2 regions of the Cellulosimicrobium sp. NPDC057862 genome follow, and region 1 is predicted to be linked to the other one. Evidence: predicted binding sites of a transcription regulator. Region 1 holds the regulator's gene; the other holds the start of a gene.
What was found. Region 1 encodes Rex, which represses fermentation and respiration genes when NADH is low (regulators of the CRP and FNR family bind a similar motif). Its sites were predicted from a motif close to CTTGTGAANNNNTTCACAAG; they were not measured.

Region 1 (9,751 bases):
TGATCCGCTGGCGGAGCGAGACGGTGACGACGTTCCACACGGCGATCCCCGCGCCGCCCACGGCGTAGACGGCGCCGATCACCCACGCGTTCGTCGTCACCGCGGGGACCCCCACCAGCGCGACCGTGCTGAGCACGGTCAGCGCGAGGGAGCGCGCCCGCCCGACGACCAGGACGACGCGCTCGGCGACGAACGAGCCGGCGAACGCGCCCACTGCGGTCGTCGTGAGCAGCACGCCGTACGCGGGCTCGGACAGCCCCAGGGGGGAGTCGGGACCGACGGCGTAGAGCACGAAGATCGCGAACGCGGCGTTGCTCGCGAAGTTGATGCCGCCGACCATGAGGGCGAGCGTGCGCAGGATCCGGTCGTGCCACAGGAAGCGCAGGCCCTCCGCGATGTCGGCCCGGAGCGTCGTGCGGGTCGTGCGCTCGGGGCGGTACGAGCCGGGCAGGCCGACGAGCAACCCGACGGCGAGCGCCCAGAGCGCGCCCGGGAGCCCGAACGCCACGGCCGCGCCCGCCGCGACGAGCAGGCCGCCGAGCGGGGGCCCGACGAACTGGTTGGCGGTGAGCTCCGCCGCGTACAGCCGCCCGTTCGCCCGGGGGAGCGCGGTGCGCGGGACGACCTGCGGCAGGATCGACTGTGCCGAGGTGTCGTAGAGCGTCTCGGTGACGCCGACCCCGAACGCGACGACGTAGAGCACGACGATGCTCCCGGCGTCCGGCACGAGCGCGACGGCCGCGAGCGCGACCACGAGCAGCGCCCGCGCCACGTTGGCGCCGATCATCGCGCGGCGACGGTCGAGCCGGTCGGCGAGCGCGCCGGCGGGCAGCGCGAAGAGGAGCCAGGGCAGGGTGAGGGCGAACGTCAGCCCGGCGACGAGCGCGGGGGAGTCGGTGTACCGGACCGCGACGAGCGGCAGCGCGACCTTGAGCACGCCGTCCGCGAGGTTGGACACCGTGGACGCCGTCCAGAGGCGCCGGAACGGCGCTCCCAGGGGCGTGCCGGCCGGGCGTCGTCGGCGGGGTGCGGAGACCATGGCGCCCAGCATGGCACAGTGATCGAGAAATCCCAATCGATCGGTCGATCTCGATCGCTCGACGTACGATGGGTGCCATGAGCGCCGAGCCCACGCCCCAGGACCCCGCGCCCGGCTCGGGCGCCACGACGCCCGGGGTGCCCGGACGGCGACCTCCCACGGCGCTCGAGGCCAAGGCGCTCGCCCACCCCCTGCGCCAGCGCATCGTCCGGCAGTGCGGCACGCGCGAGATGACCAACAAGGAGCTCGCCGACCACCTCGGCGTCGCGCCCGGCACGGCCCTCCACCACGTCCGGCTCCTCGTCCGCGCGGGTCTGCTCGAGCCCGCGGAGGTGCGGACCGGTGCGGGGGGTGCGCTCGAGCGCCCCTACCGCGCGACCGGCGCGACCTGGTGGCTCGACGACCCCCTGCGCGGCACCGCGCCCGACGTCCGGTTCGGGCCCGTCGCCGCCGCGCTCGACGACGCCCTCGCGGCCGGACCCGACGCCGTCACGACGTCCGCCGCGTTCCGGCTGCACCTCTCCGACGACGACGTCGCCGAGCTCGACCGGCGCATCCTCGCCGTCCTCGACGAGTACGTGGCGACCGACGACCAACGCCTCGACCGCCCCCTCCACCGCGGGCTGTTCCTCCTGCACCGCCCGCCGTCCTGACCTCCTGGGGATCGGCTCGGTCCGCCGCCCGCGTGATGACGAGAGGCGAGAAGTGGCCGCGGGCAGGGCCTGGAGGGGCCGCTTCTCACATCTCGGCCGGACCGTCCCAGCACCGGCTCACGGGCGGGCTGCGAAACGCTCCAGGAGGTCGGCGTGGCCGGAGACGATGAGGAGGTCGTTGGCGCTGATGCGGGTCTCGGGGGTCGCGTAGAGGAAGTCCTCCCCGGGGGACTTCACGCCGATGACGGTGACGCCGTAGCGCTCGCGGACCTTCGACTGCGCGAGCGTGAAGCCCTGGACCTCCTTGGGCGGGCGCATCTTGACGATCGTGAACCCGTCCTCGACCTCGATGTAGTCGAGCAGCTTGCCGGAGACGAGGTGCGCGACGCGCGAGCCGGCGTCGGCCTCGGGGAAGACGACGTGGTGCGCGCCGATGCGCTGGAGGATGCGCCCGTGCTCGGCGGAGATGGCCTTGGCCCAGATCTGCGGGGTGCCCATGTCGACGAGGTTGCCGGTGATGAGCACGCTCGCCTCGAGCGACGTGCCCACGCCGACGACCGCGACGGGGAAGTCGCGCGCGCCGAGCTGCTCGAGGGCGACGGGGTTGGACGCGTCGGCCTCGACGAGGGGGAGCTGTCCGCTCCACTGGGCGACGAGCTCGGGGTCGCGCTCGACGGCGAGCACGTCCTGGCCGAGGCGGTCGAGCGTGGCGGCGATCGCCGTCCCGAAGCGTCCGAGACCGATGACGAGCACGCCCGCGTCCTTGCGTGGCGCCTTCGCCTCGTCGCGGCGGGAGCGCTCGGCGCGCCCGCGCTCGACGATGCGCCGCGCGACGGGGTCTGCCGGCAGGGCGTCCTTCCCGGTCGCCGGCCCGGAGCTCGGGTCGGCGCCGCGGGAGAAGGGGTCGGTCACGGTGGGGCCTTTCGTGTGGTCGGGTGGGGGTGGCGGTGCTCGACGGCGCACGGCGCGGCGCGCGGGCCGCTCACCCGATGATGGGGCGCTCCTCGGGGTAGCGCACGATGCGACGACGGTCGCGCAGCGCGAGGGCCGCCGCGAACGTCATGGTCCCGGTGCGCCCGACGAACATGAGCGCGACGAGCACGTACTTGCCCGCGTCGGGGAGGCTGGGCGTGATGCCGGTGCTGAGGCCGACCGTCGCGAACGCGGAGATCGTCTCGAAGAGGATGACGTCGAGCGTCTCGCCCGTGATCTCCAGCAGGAGCAGGCTCGACAGCAGGACCGCGGTCGCACCGACGAAGGACACGGCGACGGCGAGCCGCAGGGTGTCGCGGGGGATGCGGCGCCCGAAGGCCTCCATGTCCCGGTCGCCGCGCGCCTCGGACACGATCGCGATGAGCATGACGGCGAGCGTCGTGACCTTGATGCCGCCGGCGGTCGACGCGGAGCCGCCGCCGACGAACATGAGGGCGTCGGTGATGAGCCAGCTCGCCTCGTGCATGCCGCCGGTGTCGACGGTGGAGAAGCCGCCCGAGCGGGGCATGACGCCCGCGAAGAGCGAGGCGAGGAGCTTCTCCCCGAACGCGAGCGGGCCGAGCGTGCGCTGGTTCGTCCACTCGACGGCCGCGAAGAGGACCGTGCCGACGACGACGAGGGCGGCGCTCGTGGTGAGCGTGAGCTTGGTGTGCAGGCTCCACTTCGTCACGCGCTTGCGGTTGCGCATGACGTTGAGGATCACGGGGAAGCCGAGGGAGCCGATGAACACGCCGAGGATGATCGGCAGGCACAGCATCCAGTCGCCCACGTAGGGCGCGAGCCCCTGCTCGGTGGGGATGAACCCCGCGTTGTTGAACGCCGAGATGCCGTAGAAGATCCCGTGCCAGGCGGCCTCCCCGAACGTCTCCTCGAGGACGATGAAGCGGGGCAGGAGGAGCAGCGCGATGAGCAGCTCGAGCGACGTCGACGTGATGATGACGACCCGCACGAGCGAGCCGACCTCGCCGAGCCGCGTCGTCTTGGTCTCGGACGCCGTGAGGAGCTTCTGCGTGAGGCCGATGCGTCGCGACACGGCCATGCCGAGGATCGACGCGAGCGTCATCACGCCCAGGCCGCCGATCTTGATGCCGAGCAAGATCACGACCTGCCCGTACGTCGACCAGTACGTCCCGGTCGGGACGACGACGAGGCCCGTCACGCACACGGCGGACGTCGCGGTGAACAACGCGTCGACGAAGGGGGCCGCCCGTCCGCTCGCCGTCGCCCAGGGCGCCATGAGCAGGGCGGTGAAGACGGCGATCACCGCGGCGAAGACCGTGACGGCGAGGCGTGCGGGCGACTGCCGGGCGAGGCGGTCGACGATCTCCCGCCCCTTGAACAGGCGCCCGGTCATGCTCGTCGGCATGGAGCCTCCCTCACCACTCGCGTCACTCTGCCACGGGCCCGGTGCCCCGTCATGTCGCCGCTCCGGCGCCGGGACATCATGCCGCTTCCGGCGCCCCCGCGCCGCACCGGGGTCCGGCGACCGGTCCGTCGGGGCGGGCGCGCGGCGTCGGGCGCTACCGTGAGCCATGCCCACGACCGACCCCACGTCGTCGCCCGCCCCCACCGGTGCGGGCGCCGCGGCGCCCGGATCCTGCGTCGTGTGGAGCCCTGAGCTCCTCGGCTACGACTTCGGTCACGGCCACCCCATGGCCCCCGCCCGGCTCGACCTGACGATGAGTCTGGTGCGCGCGCTCGGTCTGCTCGGCGGCGACGCGGCGCCTACCGTCCTGCGACCCGAGCCCGCGAGCGACGACGTGCTGGAGCTCGTGCACGACCCCGAGTACGTCGCGGCCGTGCGCGCGGCGTCCGAGCACGGGACGCCCGACCCGGCCCGGGGGCTCGGCACCGAGGACGACCCGGTCTTCCCCGGGATGCACGAGGCGGCCGCCCGGATCGTCGCGGGCTCGTACGAGACGGCGGGGGAGATCGCCGCCGGCCGCGTCGGGCACGCGGTGAACGTCGCGGGGGGCATGCACCACGCGAAGGCGGGCGCGGCGTCGGGCTTCTGCGTCTACAACGACGCGGCGGTCGCGATCCGCCGCCTGCTCGACGACGGCGTCGCGCGCGTCGCCTACGTGGACCTCGACGCGCACCACGGCGACGGCGTGGAGGAGGCGTTCTGGGACGACCCGCGCGTGCTCACGGTGTCCGTCCACCAGAGCGGCGCGACGCTCTTCCCGGGGACGGGTCACCCGACCGACGTCGGGGGCGCGGGGGCGGAGGGCACCGCGGTGAACGTCGCGCTCCCGCGCCGCACGGACGGCGCCCGCTGGCTCCGCGCGGTCGACGCCGTCGTGCCGCCCGTGCTCCGCGCGTTCCGGCCCGAGGTCCTGGTGACCCAGCACGGGTGCGACGCGCACGGCGAGGACCCGTTGTCGGACCTCGACGTGTCCGTCGACGCGCAGCGCACCGCCCTGGGGTGGGTGCACGACCTCGCGCACGAGCTCACGGGCGGACGGTGGCTCGCGCTCGGCGGCGGCGGGTACGCGATCGCGCGCGTCGTGCCGCTCGTGTGGTCGGCCGTCGTGGGGGAGGTCGTGCACCGCCCCGTGGCCCCTGGGGAGCCGCTGCCCGAGGAGTGGCGCGCCCGCGTCGCCGAGGTCGCCGGGTTCGACGCGCCGCTCGCGTTCGGCCCGCCGGTCGACGTGCGGCGATGGAGCGGCGGCTACGACCCGGACGACGACGTCGACCGCGCCGTCGCGGCCACGCGCCGCGCCGTCTTCCCGCTCCTCGGTCTCGACCCGCACTTCGACTGAGGTCGTCGCCCTGACCGCCCTCGCGGGAGCGCGCGCGGGCCTCCGCGACCGTCGGCGTACCGGGGCACGAGCGCGAGCGGGTAGTCTAGGGGGCGGATTTCTCTCGTGTTGGTCGGCTCGCGGCGCCCTCGTGGTCGCCGGGGCGCCCCGATCAACCGTGGACCACACGCGGCCGGTCGACCGGTCGCCGACCGACACGCCGCTCGAGCATTGCGAGGACCGTATGGGCTCCGTCATCAAGAAGCGCCGCAAGCGCATGGCCAAGAAGAAGCACCGCAAGCTGCTTCGCAAGACGCGTCACCAGCGTCGCAACAAGAAGTGACGTCGCGCGCGTCCTGACGCGCCGACCCGCCGTCGAGCCCGGCCCCTCCCGAGGGGACCGGGCTCGACGCGTCTCCGACGGTCGCACGAGGTAGAGCCCTGGTCGGCTGAGATAGAGCCCTGGTCGGCCGAGGTAGAGCCCCGGTCGGCCGAGGTAGAGCCCCGGTTGGCCGAGGTAGAGCCGTGGTTGGACGAGGTAGAGCCCCGGTCGTGCCCGACGGCGGTGGTTCGCCTCCCTGGGTCGGTCGCCCCTCCCCGGGCCCTGGCGGTACGGGTGAGGGAGCACCGCGAGCAGTGGCCCGAGGTGCGCGACGACCCGGGTGAGACCCCGCCCACCCCACCCAGCCCCACGCCGTCGGGCACTAGAACCAGGCCTCTACCTCGCCGGACCAGGCCTCTACCTCGCCGGACCGGGGCTCTACCTCGGCGGAGCAGGGGTCTACCTCGCGTGACCCGGGTTCTCCGTTGCGGGGACGAGGGTGCTGGCTCGGGGAGCGGGGTGGTCAGAGGCGGGCGATGCGGCGGTCGACGGCGCGGCGGACCGAGCGCAGGACGAGGGCGGCGGCCCAGGCGGCGCCCGCCCAGCTCGCGGTGCGGACGCTGCTGCGGGCGACGCGGCGCCGCCTGCCGCGGAACTCGCGGATGGGCCAGCCGACGTCCTGCGCGTAGCGGCGCAGCCGCGCGTCGGGGTTGATCGGGCACGGGTGCCCGACCGTCTCCATCATGGTGACGTCGTTCAGCGAGTCGCCGTACGCGGAGGACGCCGCGAGGTCGATGTCCTCGCGCTCGGCGAGGGCACGCACCCCGGCGGCCTTGGCGCGACCGTGCATCATGTCGCCCACGAGGCGGCCGGTGTAGAAGCCGTCCTCGTGCTCCGCGACGGTGCCGAGCGCGCCGGTCGTGCCGAGGCGGCGGGCGATGAGCTCGCCGATCTCGACCGGGGTCGCGGAGACGAGCCACACCTGGTGGCCGGCGGCGAGGTGCTCGTCGAGGAGGCGGCGGGTGCCGGGGTAGATGCGCAGCGACAGGACGGTGTCGTACACCTCCTCGCCGATCGCGGTGACCTCGGCGACGGAGCGCCCGGCGATGAGCGCGAGGGCGCGCGACCGGATGCGGTCGATCTGCTGCTTGTTCTCGCCGAACAGCAGGTAGCGCGCCTGGTGGACGGCGAAGCGCACGATGTCGAGCGTCGAGAAGAACTGCCGCTGGTACAGGGCGCGGGCGAGGTGGAACGACGACGCGCCACGGATGATCGTGTTGTCGACGTCGAAGAACGCGGCGGTGCGGTGCGCGGGAGCGGGCGGGGTGCGCGCGGCGGCGGGTGCGTCCTCGGGGTCCGTCGACCCGGGGGTCGGGACGGGGCCCGGACCGGAAGACGTCGCCATGACCCCACTCTAGGCGGTCTCCGGACCCTCCCGGGGGCGGGTCCCTCGTACCCTGGGAGTCGTGACCACCTCCGACGCCCCGGTCCCTCCCGTCCTCCTCTACGGCCGCGCGGGGTGCCACCTGTGCGACGACGCGCGCACGGTCGTCGAGGCGGTGTGCGCCGAGGCGGGGGTCGCGTGGGCCGAGGTGGACGTCGACGCGCCGGACGCGGACCCGGCCCTGCGCGAGCAGTACGGCGAGTACGTCCCGGTCGTGACGGTCGGCGGCGTCCAGCAGGGTTTCTGGCGGGTCGACGCCCGCCGGCTCGCGCGTGCGGTGGGTCGGATTTCGGCGGCGCGCGCGGACCTGGGATGATTCCTCCCGGTGGAGCGTGACCGTCGACGAGGACGGTCCCAGGGACGACGGGGTGACGGGTGGCTGAGCAGGTAGTCGGTGAGGTGACGGCGCCGGGTATCCCGAGCGCGACGGTGGCGCGGCTCCCGTCCTACCTGCGGGCGCTGCGGGACCTCGTGGCGAGAGGGGTGGCGACGACGTCGTCGGTCGAGCTCGCGGAGCTCTCCGGCGTGGGCCCGGCGCAGCTCCGCAAGGACCTGTCGTTCCTGGGCTCGTTCGGCACGCGCGGCGTCGGGTACGACGTCGACTCGCTCGCCCAGTACATCACCGAGGCGCTGGGGCTCGTGGACGAGCACCGCATCGCGATCGTCGGGATCGGCAACCTGGGGCACGCGCTCGCGAACTACTCGGGGTACGAGCAGCGCGGCTTCCACGTCGCGGCGCTCCTCGACGCGTCGCCGGACGTCGTCGGGACGCGGGCGGCGGGCCTCGTCGTCGAGCACGTCGACGCGCTCGAGGAGGTCGTGGAGCGCGAGAAGGTGTCGATCGTGGTCCTCGCGACGCCCGCGGCGCACGCGCAGTCCGTGGCGGACCGCGTCGTCGCGGCCGGTGTGCGGGAGATCCTCAACTTCGCGCCGCGCGCGCTCCAGGTGCCCGCGGACGTCGACGTGCGCGGCGTGGACGTCGGCAGCGAGCTCCAGATCCTCGCGTTCCACTCCCAGGCCCGCGCGCTCGCCGAGGCGCAGGACCGCTGAACGACGAAGGGCCGCGTGCTGGTGCACGCGGCCCCTCGGGCGGCACCCCTGCCGGTGGTGCAGTGTCCCGGGGAAGGCGTTCCCGGGGAAGAGGGTTCCCGGGGAAGGGTCCCGGGAGTCGGTCGTCAGCCCTGCTTGATGGCCGAGACGTCGAGCGCGATCTTGATCTTGTCGCCGACGAGCACGCCGCCGGTCTCGAGCGCCGCGTTCCAGGTCAGGCCGAACTCCTTGCGGGAGATCTCCGTCGTCGCCTCGAAGCCGGCGCGCGCGTTGCCGAACGGGTCGGTCGCGGTGCCCGCGAACTCGGTCTCGAGCTCGACCGGCTTGGTCACGCCGTTGATGGTCAGGTCGCCCGCCACGACGAAGTCGTCGCCGTCGCCGGAGATGCTGGTCGACGCGAAGCTCCACGTCGGCTTGTTCTCGGCGTCCCAGAAGTCCGCGCTGCGCAGGTGGTTGTCGCGGTTCGCGTCGCCCGTGCTCACGGACGCCGCGTCGAGCTCGGCGGTCACGGAGGTCGACTCGAGGTCGTCGCCCACGGAGATCGTGCCGGCCGTGATGGCGAGCGTGCCGCGCACCTTGGAGATGCCGGCGTGGCGGACCGTGAAGGCCGCCTGCGAGTGGGACGAGTCGAGGGCGTAGGTACCGGCGTTGAGCCCGGCGGGCAGCGGCGTGGCCATGGGTGCTCCTGAGGGGTCGTGGGTCCCGGAGGACCGAACTTGGTTGAAGGTTCAACTTCGTACGAGCGTATCAACAGCAGGGGGTGATCCGTCTATTCCCGGTGGGGTGGAAGAATGTTCCGCGAGGTTCCGCCCCCGAACCGCCACCTGTCCGCGAGCGCCCGAGGACCTATGACCAGCAACGACGTCGACGCCCAGCCGACGACGACCACCGGCAGCACCACCGCGACCGCGGGCGAGGAGCCTCGCTGGCTCGACGCCGAGCAGCAGCGGTTGTGGCGCGCCTACCTCGACGGGACCGTGCGCTTCATCGAGTCGCTGGGGCGCGACCACGAGGAGCGGTCGGACGTCTCGCTCAACGAGTACGAGCTGCTCGTGCGGCTCTCGGAGAGCCCCGACCACACGCTGCGCATGTCCGCGCTCGCCGACGGGCTCGCCCGGTCCCGCAGCCGCGTCACCCACACCGTGGCGCGCATGGAGGCGCGCGGCCTGGTGCGGCGCTCGGCGAGCACGGGCGACCGTCGCGGGGTCAACTGCGCGATGACGCCCGAGGGCTACCGCGTGCTCGTGGCGTCCGCGCCGGCGCACGTCGCCGCCGTGCGCCGGTTCATGGTCGACGTGCTCACGCCGGAGCAGTTCCGCGCGCTCGGCGAGGCGATGGCCGCGGTCGCCGAGGCGTGCAAGGCGGACCGCGACTCCTGACCCGGGTCGCCCCGGGAGTCGTCGGCCCGCAGGTGCCGGTCAGAGCCCGGAGTGCGGGACACTGGTGCGTATGGTCTCCACCATCGTCCACCTCTTGCGCCACGGCGAGGTCCACAACCCCGACGGCGTC
Region 2 (9,751 bases), on a different contig from region 1:
GCGTGAGCATGTTGCCCGCGAGGAGGCCGCCGTTGGAGCGGCCCTCCATGCCGAGGTGCTCGTGGGTCGTGATCCCGCGGGCCACGAGGTCGCGCGCGACGGCGGCGAAGTCCTCGTACGCGCGGTGCCGGTTCGCCTTGAGCGCGGCCTGGTGCCAGCCGGGGCCGTACTCGCCGCCGCCGCGGATGTTCGCGACGACGTACACGCCGCCGCGCGAGAGCCAGGCGCGGCCGAGCGCGCCGGAGTAGGCGGGGGTCAGCGAGATCTCGAACCCGCCGTACCCGTACAGCAGGGTCGGCGCGGTCCCCGCGCCGTCGTCACCGACGCCCTCGACGAGGTCCGCCCGGCCCACGACGAAGTACGGGACGCGCGTGCCGTCGGCGGACGTGGCGAAGTGCTGGGCGACGGTCATGCCGTCGGCGTCGAAGAACGCGGGGTTGGACTTGACGACCTCGGGCGTCCCGGCGTCGCCGGGGTGCTCCCCGAGAGAGAGGAGCGAGAGCGTCGTGGGCGTGAGGTAGTCGGTCGTGACGAGCCACAGGTCGTCGGTGTCGACGGGGTCGACGGCCCCGACGGCGACCGTGCCGAGCGCCGGCAGGCCGGGGATCTCGGAGCGCACCCACGGCCCGTCGGCGGTCTCCTGCCCGACGGCGGTCCCGGCGCCCCCGGGAGCGGCGGCGTCGGGCGGCGTCAGCACGTGCAGGCGGTTCTTCACGTCGTCGAGCACGTTGACCACGAGGTGGTGGCGCGTCCACGTGGCGCCGGCGAGCGACGTCGTGGCCGTGGGCTCGAACAGCACGGTGAAGCCGCGGTCGCCCGCGAGGAAGTCGTCGAACCGGGCGACGAGCAGCGAGCCCGCGCGGTAGGTCGTGCCGCCGACGGTCCAGTCGTCGCGCAGCTCGACGAGCATCCACTCGCGCCGCACGCCGACCTCGGCCGAGTCGGGCACGTCGATCTTCGTGAGGCGCTGCTCGGGCGTGCCGGTGCGCTCGGCGAGGTAGAGCTCGTCGGAGTAGAACGCCTTGGAGCGGTGCACGAAGTCGCGCTCGAAGCCGGGCGTGTGCGAGCGCCAGGCGGAGATGTACATGTCCTCCTCGGTGCCCGCGTAGACGGTCACCGCGGCGTCGAGCGGTGTGCCGCGCGTCCAGCGCTTGACGACGCGCGGGTACCCGGACGGCGTGAGCGTGCCCTCGCCGAAGTCGGTGAAGACGTAGACGGTGTCGGCGTCGATCCAGCCGAGCGAGCCCTTGGCCTCCGCGCGGTGGAAGCCGCCGTCCTCCGGAGCGACGAACCGCTTCTCGACGAGGTCGAACTCGCGGGTCACGTCGGCGTCCGAGCCGCCGGGGGAGAGCTCGACGAGCGCGTGGCGCCACGGCTCGCCCGCGGCGAGCTGCGCGGGCGTCGGGCGCAGGACGCTCGCGCCGTGCCAGACCCACGACTCGTCCTCGGACGCGGCGAGCGCGTCGAGGTCGAGCACGGTCTCCCACTCGGGGTCGTCCGTGCGGTAGGAGTCGAGGGTCGTGCGGCGCCAGAGCCCGCGCTCGTGCTGCGCGTCGCGCCAGAAGTTGTAGTACCGGTCCCCGATCTTGGAGACCTCCGGGATCTTGGCGTCGGAGTCGAGCACCTCGCGGATCGCGCGCTCCGTCGTCGCGAACTCCTCCGCCACCTCGAGCGTGTCGGCGACCTCGGCGTTGCGCGCGCGGACCCAGGCCAGGGCCTCGTCGCCCTCCACGGCCTCGAGCCAGAGGTAGGGGTCGTGGGGCGCGCCGTCGTCGGGGAGAGCGGTCTCGGTGGGGTTCTGGGGCGCGGGCGCAGGGCTCGTCGTCTGCTCGGCGGTCATGGTCCCCCACCCTACGGCGGCGCGGACGGTGGTGCGGAGGTCACCGGGGGACCGGGACCTTGGGCCTCGAACGGTCGCCGGGCCTTGTCGGACCCGGAGGCTTGTGAAAACATTCACAAGTAGAGAGACCGCTGAAGGAGCCGGGGCAATCCGGCCCCGGCAGCACCCGCGGCCCGACGCCCGGCCTGACCGGGCACCGGAGGGGACGCATGAGCGCGAAGAGCGCCGGCACGAAGGTCGAGAACCGCACCGAGGACACCCGCACGACGCAGGAGATCGACGTCCTCGTCGAGCGAGGCCGCAAGGCGCTCGACCAGTACATGAGCCTCACGCAGGAGGACGTCGACCGCATCGTCCTCAAGGCGTCCGTCGCGGGCCTGCACCAGCACGGCCACCTCGCCCAGATGGCCGTCGCCGAGACCGGGCGCGGCGTCTTCGAGGACAAGGCGACCAAGAACATCTTCGCGTGCGAGCACGTGCCCAACTCGATGGCGAACCTCAAGACGGTCGGCATCATCGGCCGCGACGAGCTCACGGGCGTCGTGGAGATCGCCGAGCCCGTCGGCGTGGTGTGCGCCGTGACGCCGGTGACCAACCCGACGTCGACCACGATCTTCAAGTCGCTCATCGCGCTCAAGACGCGCAACCCCGTCGTGTTCGCCTTCCACCCGAGCGCGCAGCGCTCGTCGGTCGAGGCGGCCCGCATCGTGCGCGACGCCGCGGTGGCGGCCGGCGCGCCCGAGGACTGCATCCAGTGGGTCGAGCACCCGTCGATCGAGGCGACCAACACGCTCATGCACCACCCGGGCGTCGCGCTCATCCTCGCCACGGGCGGCAACGGCATGGTCCGCGCGGCGTACTCGGCCGGGAAGCCCGCGCTCGGCGTCGGGGCGGGCAACGTCCCCGCCTACGTCGAGAAGAGCGCCGACCTCGGCCGTGCGATCAACGACGTCGTCATGTCGAAGGCGTTCGACAACGGCATGGTCTGCGCGTCGGAGCAGGCGCTCATCCTCGACGACGTGATCTACGACGACGCGATGCGCGAGCTGGCCCGTCTGCACGCGTACCGCACGACGCCCGCCGAGAAGGCGATGCTCGAGCGCCTCATCTTCGGCGTCGAGGCGAGCGGCGCGAACTGCGCCGGCGCCAAGCTCAACCCGAAGGTCGTCGGCAAGTCGCCCGTGTGGATCGCCCGCGAGGCCGGCTTCGAGGTCCCCGACGACACGTCGATCATCCTCGCGGAGATCGACGACGTCGGCCCGGACGAGCCGCTGAGCCGTGAGAAGCTCACGCCCGTCCTCGCGGTGCTGCGCGCGCGGGACACCGAGCACGGCGTCCGCCTCGCGGAGCGCATGGTCGAGCTCGACGGCCTGGGCCACTCGGCCGCCATCCACACCGCCGACCAGGAGCTCGTCGAGCGGTACGGCTCGCGCGTCAAGGCCGTGCGCGTGCTGTGGAACAGCCCGACGTCGCTCGGCGGCATCGGCGACATCTACAACGCGCTGCTCCCGTCGCTCACGCTCGGGTGCGGCAGCTACGGCGCGAACTCGGTGTCGAACAACGTGTCGGCGGTCAACCTCATCAACGTCAAGCGGATCGGGCGGCGCAACAACAACATGCAGTGGTTCAAGGTGCCCGCCAAGACCTACTTCGAGCCGAACTCGATCCAGTACCTCGCGCAGATGCGCGACGTGCACCGCGTCACGATCGTCACCGACAAGGTCATGAGCCGCATCGGCGTCGTCGACCGCGTGCTCGACGTCCTCGCCCGCCGGGAGGAGAAGGTCGCGATCCAGATCATCGACGCCGTCGAGCCGGAGCCGAGCGTCGGCACCGTGAACCGCGGTGCCGAGTCGATGCGGGACTTCGAGCCCGACACGATCATCGCGATCGGCGGCGGCTCGCCCATGGACGCGGCCAAGGTCATGTGGCTGCGGTACGAGCACCCGGAGATCGAGTTCTCCGACATGCGCGAGAAGTTCTTCGACGTGCGCAAGCGCGCCTACAAGTTCCCCGAGCTCGGCGGCAAGGCGAAGCTCGTGTGCATCCCGACGTCGTCGGGCACCGGCGCGGAGGTGACGCCGTTCGCGGTCATCACCGACCCGGAGACGGGCTTCAAGTACCCGCTCGCGGACTACGCGCTGACCCCGACCGTCGCGATCGTCGACCCGGTGCTCACGGACACCATGCCCGCCAAGCTCGCTGCCGACTCGGGCTTCGACGCCCTCACGCACGCGACCGAGGCGTTCGTCTCCGTGTACGCGAACGACTTCACCGACGGGCTGTGCCTCCAGGCGATCAAGATGGTCTTCGAGCACATCGAGGACTCGGTCACGCAGGGTGCGGCGGCCCCGAAGGCGCGCGAGAAGATGCACAACGCGGCGACCATCGCGGGAATGGCGTTCGGCTCGGCGATGCTCGGCATCGTGCACGCCATGGCGCACACCGTGGGCTCGACGTTCCACCTCGTGCACGGGCGCACCAACGCGGTGCTCCTGCCGCACGTGATCCGCTACAACGGCCAGGTGCCCACGAAGCTCACGAGCTGGCCCAAGTACGAGCGCTACGTGGCCCCCGAGCGCTTCCAGGAGATCGCGAAGCACCTCGGTCTCCCGGCCTCCACCCCGGAGGAGGGCGTCGAGTCGTACGCGAAGGCGGTCGAGCAGCTGCGCGCCAAGGTGGGCATCGAGTCGACGTTCGCCGCGCAGGGCGTCGACGAGACGGCGTTCCTGAGCCGCCTCGACGACCTCGCGCTCCGGTCGTTCGAGGACCAGTGCGCCCCCGCGAACCCGCGGATGCCGGTCCTGGAGGACATGCGCGACATCCTCGTCGCGGCCTACCGCGGCAGCAGCCGCGAGGTCGTGCGCGCGGAGCGGCTCGCGGCCCACGCGGCCGCGAGCGCCGAGGACGGGCAGGCGGCGACCCCGCCTGCCGAGACCGTGGCGGCCGGCTGACGCGACCAGCGACAGGGTCCGACCCCACGAAACCCGGAGCCCGACGGCGCGAGTCCCCTTCCGCCGTCGGGCTCCGTGCGTCTTCCGGGCGTCCTCTGCGCGCTCCCGGGGACGTCAGTCGCGCGTCCCCGGGCGCACGAGCCCGGCCTCGTAGGCGAGGATGACGAGCTGCACGCGGTTGGTCAGCCCGACCTTGGTGAGCAGCGAGCGCACGTGGCTCTTCACGGTCGCCTCGGTGAGGTGCAGCTCTGCGCCGATCTCGCGGTTCGACAGCCCGCGCGCGACGGCGAGCAGCACCTCGCGCTCGCGGGGTGTCGCCGCGTCCAGCCCGGTCGCGGGCGCGCCGGTCCCGGCCGCGTCGGGCGCGAGCGGCGCCGTCCGCGCGAGCTCGACGTACGTCGAGATGATGCGTCCGGTGACGGCCGGGTCGAGAAGCGAGTCGCCCGCGCGGACGCGGTGCACGGCGTCGACGAGCGTCTGCGGGTCCGCGTCCTTGAGGAGGAACCCGGCCGCCCCGGCGCGCAGCGCGCCGTACACGTACTCGTCGTCGTCGAAGGTCGTCAGGACGAGCGTGCGCACCTCGGCGAGGTCGGGGTCGGCGACGATGCGCGCGGTCGCCTCGATGCCGTCGAGCCGCGGCATGCGGACGTCCATGAGCACGACGTCGGGCCGCAGCGCGCGTGCCATCGTCACCGCGGTCTCGCCGTCCCCGGCCTCGCCGACGACGGTCACGTCCGGCTCGTTGTCGAGGATCATGCGCAGGCCGAGCCGGATCGTCGACTGGTCGTCCACGACGACGACGCGGACCGGCCCGAGCGTGTGGTCCTCCCCGGTCGTGGCGGGCGACGTCGCGCTCACGCCGCCTCCCGGGGGATGCGCGCCTCGACGGTCCAGCCGCCGCGCCCGTCCGGCCCGGCGGCCAGCTCGCCCCCGGCGGCGAGCGCGCGCTCGCGCATCGACGTCAGGCCGTGCCCCTGGCGCCCCTCGGCGCTCGGCAGGGGAGGGCCCGGGTCGTGGACGCGCAGGCGCAGGTCGGGGGCGTCGTCGGTCAGCGTCACGGTGACGTCGCGGGCGAGCGAGTGGAGCAGCACGTTGGTCAGGGCCTCCTGAGCGATGCGGACGACCGCGAGGCCGGACTCGGCGCTCGTCGTCGGCCACGGGCGGGGGAGCGTGAGGTCGACGTCGCGGCCCGCGTCGCGCAGGCGGCGCGCGGCCGCGCGGAGCTCGTCGGGTGCGCGGGCGCCGTCCGGTGTCGGCGCGAGGGCCGCCGTCCCGCCGTCCGCCTCGGTGCCGCGGCGCAGCACCTGCACGACCGAGCGCATCGCGGTCAGCGCCTGCTTGCCCTCGTCGCTGATCCAGCGCACGGCCTCGGCGGGAGCCTCGGGCTGGTTCGCCGCGACGCGGTCCGCGGCCTGCGCCCGGACGACGATCGCGGACATGTGGTGCGCGACGACGTCGTGCAGCTCGCGCGCGATGCGCGTGCGCTCGGCGAGCACGGCGCGCTCGGCCAGCTCGGCCTGGAGCGCCTGGAGCTCGGCGTTGCGCTCGCGCAGCCGGTCGGACGTCTGGGCGAGGCGGCGGAAGAAGTAGCCCGCCGCGACCGCGCCCAGGACGAGCGCGAGGGCGAGGAGGACGTCCGACGGCGACTGGGCGAGCCCGGTCCATCGTGGGAAGAACGGGGTCGGGGGGAACGTCAGGTGCGGGCGCTCCCAGAGCTGTGTCGCGAACGCCGAGAGCCCGCCCGCGAGGCCGGCGAGCGCCCACGGGACGGCGCCCGAGCGGGTCGCGGCGAACCCGGCGACCAGGAGCGGGAGGAGCTCGAACGGCGTCTGCATGGTCCACGGCAGGGCCAAGGGGTAGAGCATCGCCGTCGCCCAGAAGAGCGGCCCCGGCACGACCCGGCGCAGGGCGAGGGTCAGGACGATCCAGAGCCCCGCCACGCGGTACGACTCGGGGTGGCGGGGGTACCAGTAGTCGCCGCTCTCCATCACCGTGATGACCGCGAACCACACGAGGCCCGCGGCGAGCGCGGTCATGAGGTCCTGCGCCCACACGGGCAGACGGGTGAGCCGGTGCACCCGACCACGGTAGCCGGGGCCCGGTCCGCGCGGCACCGCCCGGGGTGGGAGAGCCCGCCGCGGACCCTCCGCCCTGGGGCGGACCGGCGTCGGGCCGGGGACGGACCCCGCGGCGCGCCCGTGCGCCGGACGGCGGGGCCGAGGAGTCGCCGTCGGGCCGATGCGACGACGGGTCGCGGCGGGCGAGCCTCGGTGCATGACCACGACACCCCTGCGCCCCGCCCGCCCTGCCCGCCACGTCCCGGGTCGTCCCGGTCCCCGCCGCGGCGCCCGCTCCGTGGCCGGCGTCCTGGTCGTCGGGGCGCTCGGAGCGGTGGGGGCGTTCACGTACCTCACCGTGACCCGCGACGGCAGCGCCGTCGCCGACCCGTCGCCCACGCTGCGCCCGCAGACCGCGACCGGTCTCGACCCCGAGCTCGAGCGCCGCTTCGACGCGGCGCGCTCCGCCGCGGACGCCGACGGCGTCGAGCTCACCCTCACGTCCGGGTGGCGCACCGCGGCCGAGCAGCAGGAGCTCGTGGACGCCGCGCTGGAGCGCTACGGCTCCGCCGAGGAGGCGCACCGCTGGGTTCTGCCACCCGAGTCGTCCGAGCACGTCGCGGGGCTCGCGATCGACGTGGGACCGACGGACGGCGCGCTGTGGCTCGAGCAGCACGGCGCGGAGTTCGGGCTGTGCCGCACCTACGCGAACGAGCTGTGGCACTTCGAGGCCGCCGCCGAGCCCGGAGGGACGTGCCCGCCGATGCACGACGACGCGTCCCACGGCTGGGGGTGACCGCGCGTCGGCCGGGTGTCACGACCTGACGGCGACCTCTCGCCGCTGGAGCCATCCGAGGATCAGGCGACTGGTCTCCTCCGGGAGCTCCTGCTGGATCCAGTGGCCGCAGTCCAGCTCCACGACCTCGACGCGCGGGACGAACGCCTCGAGGTTCGGCGCCCTCATGACCGTGTCCCGTGCGCCGTAGACCATCAGCGCGCGCTGGCGGACGACCGGGTCGACCTCCTTCATCAGCTCCCAGTTGCGGTCGACGTTGCGGTACCAGTTCACGCTCGGGGTGAAGCCCGACGCCTCGAACGCGTCGACGAACACCGCCAGCTCGGCGTCGGTCATCACCGGCTCGCCGCGCGGGGTCTCGGCGTGGGCGAGGTCGAGGAGCCACGTGCCCGGTTCCGGCTCGGAGGCGGGCTCGCTCGTGCGGTACAGGTTGCGCAGGAACCGGCGGGCGTTCGCGTCGAAGACGGCGTCCGCCACGCCCGGCCGGCGGTTGAAGTGGACGAAGTACGAGTCGCTGCCGACGACCGCCTCGATGAACGCGAGAGGCGGGACGTCGCCGGGCTCCAGGTACGGCACGCTGAGCGCGACCACCTCGTGCACGCGGGTCGGGTGCAGCACGGCAGCGCTCCACACCACGTTCGCGCCCCAGTCGTGGCCCACGAACGTGGCGTCCTCGTACCCGTAGTGGTCCAGGAGCCCGACGAGGTCGCCGGTCAGGTGCACGACGTCGTAGTCCGAGACCTCGGCGGGGCGGGACGACCTGCCGAAGCCGCGCTGGTTGGGGGCGATGACGTGGTAGCCGGCGGCGGCGAGCGCGGTCATCTGGTGGCGCCACGAGTAGGCCAGCTCGGGCCAGCCGTGGCAGAGGACGACGGGTCTGCCCGCGTTCTCCTGCCCCGCCTCGAAGACCTCGAGCTCGATGCCGTTGACGGCGACCATGGTCGGTTCCGGGAAGTCGATGGCGTGTGACACGGGTGTGGGTCCTTCCGGTGACGTGCCGATGCGCGCGGTGCGGCGATCGATCGGTGCGACCGTAGAGACCATCGCGGACAGGAGCTGTCCGCGGTGCGCGGGAGGCTGAGCACATGTCGACGGATCCCACCGGCCGCGCGCTCGCGCTGCTCTCGCTGCTCCAGACCCACCGGTTCTGGCCCTGCGCGGAGCTCGCCCGGAGGCTCGACGTGACCGAGCGGACGGTGCGCCGCGACGTGGACCGTCTCCGGGGGCTCGGGTATCCCGTCGCCGCCACCCCGGGCAGGTACGGGGGCTATCGCCTCGAGTCGGGAGCGCACCTGCCGCCGCTCGTGGTCGACGACGACGAGGCCGTCGCGCTCGCCGTGGGGCTCGGGTGCGCGGCGGTCGCCGCCGTCGACGGCATGGAGGAGACGTCGCTGCGGGCTCTCGCCAAGGTCGAGAGCCTCCTGCCGCACCGGCTGCGCCGGCGGGTGGCGGCGCTGCACTCCAGCGTCCGGTCCGTACCGTCGCCGACCGACCAGGACCGGGTCGACCCGGGGTCGCTCAGCGTGCTCGCGGCCGCGTGCCGCGACCACGAGCTCGTCCGCTTCGCCTACCGTGCCGGCGACGGCACGCCCACCCGACGCCTGGTCGAGCCGCACCGGCTCGTCACCGCCGACCGCCGCTGGTACCTCGTCGCGTGGGACCGGGACCGCGACGACTGGCGCACCTTCCGGCTCGACCGGCTCGCGCGTCCGCAACCGACCGGTGGCCGCTTCACGGCCCGGGAGATCCCTCGCGGTGGTGCGGCCGCGTTCGTCGCCCACGCCCTCGGCGCGACCCCTCGAGAGCGGGTCGCCACCCTCGTCCTGGACGCCGGGCCCGACGACCTCGCCGAGGTGCTCCGATGGGTGGACCACGACGTGGTCGACGCCGCGTCGGGGGCCGTGGTGGTCCAGGTCCGGGGCGAGGACGTCGGGCGGCTGGCCATGACGGTCGCGCGGTTGGCCCTCAGCGTCCCCGTGCGCGTGGTCGAGCCCGACGACCTCGCGGAGGCCGTCGACCGCCTCGCCGCCCACCTCGCGAACCGGCGTCGACCCTGAGCGCGACGACCTCGCGGTGGCTCCGCCCGACGGAGAGGGCGGCGGAT

Region 2: adhE (bifunctional acetaldehyde-CoA/alcohol dehydrogenase) is a predicted target of Rex. The motif match lies at 1,941-1,960, and genes of this name have one in related genera.

What each region holds. Positions count from the first base shown of each region.
Region 1 is NZ_JBHVMH010000002.1:46,050-55,800, reverse strand. Features, by position in the region: gene ACFVN3_RS03045 (MFS transporter) at 1-1,039, opposite strand, end outside; gene ACFVN3_RS03040 (ArsR/SmtB family transcription factor) at 1,117-1,692, shown strand; gene ACFVN3_RS03035 (TrkA family potassium uptake protein) at 1,810-2,514, opposite strand; gene ACFVN3_RS03030 (TrkH family potassium uptake protein) at 2,675-4,051, opposite strand; gene ACFVN3_RS03025 (acetoin utilization protein AcuC) at 4,218-5,447, shown strand; gene ACFVN3_RS03020 (30S ribosomal protein bS22) at 5,671-5,769, shown strand; gene ACFVN3_RS03015 (HAD family hydrolase) at 6,272-7,153, opposite strand; gene ACFVN3_RS03010 (glutaredoxin family protein) at 7,215-7,508, shown strand; gene ACFVN3_RS03005 (redox-sensing transcriptional repressor Rex) at 7,568-8,242, shown strand; gene ACFVN3_RS03000 (YceI family protein) at 8,368-8,919, opposite strand; gene ACFVN3_RS02995 (MarR family winged helix-turn-helix transcriptional regulator) at 9,091-9,621, shown strand; gene ACFVN3_RS02990 (histidine phosphatase family protein) at 9,692-9,751, shown strand, end outside.
Region 2 is NZ_JBHVMH010000024.1:41,911-51,661, reverse strand. Features, by position in the region: gene ACFVN3_RS19330 (prolyl oligopeptidase family protein) at 1-1,840, opposite strand, end outside; gene adhE (bifunctional acetaldehyde-CoA/alcohol dehydrogenase) at 2,050-4,794, shown strand; gene ACFVN3_RS19320 (response regulator) at 4,909-5,652, opposite strand; gene ACFVN3_RS19315 (sensor histidine kinase) at 5,649-6,872, opposite strand; gene ACFVN3_RS19310 (M15 family metallopeptidase) at 7,069-7,647, shown strand; gene ACFVN3_RS19305 (alpha/beta fold hydrolase) at 7,666-8,619, opposite strand; gene ACFVN3_RS19300 (helix-turn-helix transcriptional regulator) at 8,733-9,704, shown strand.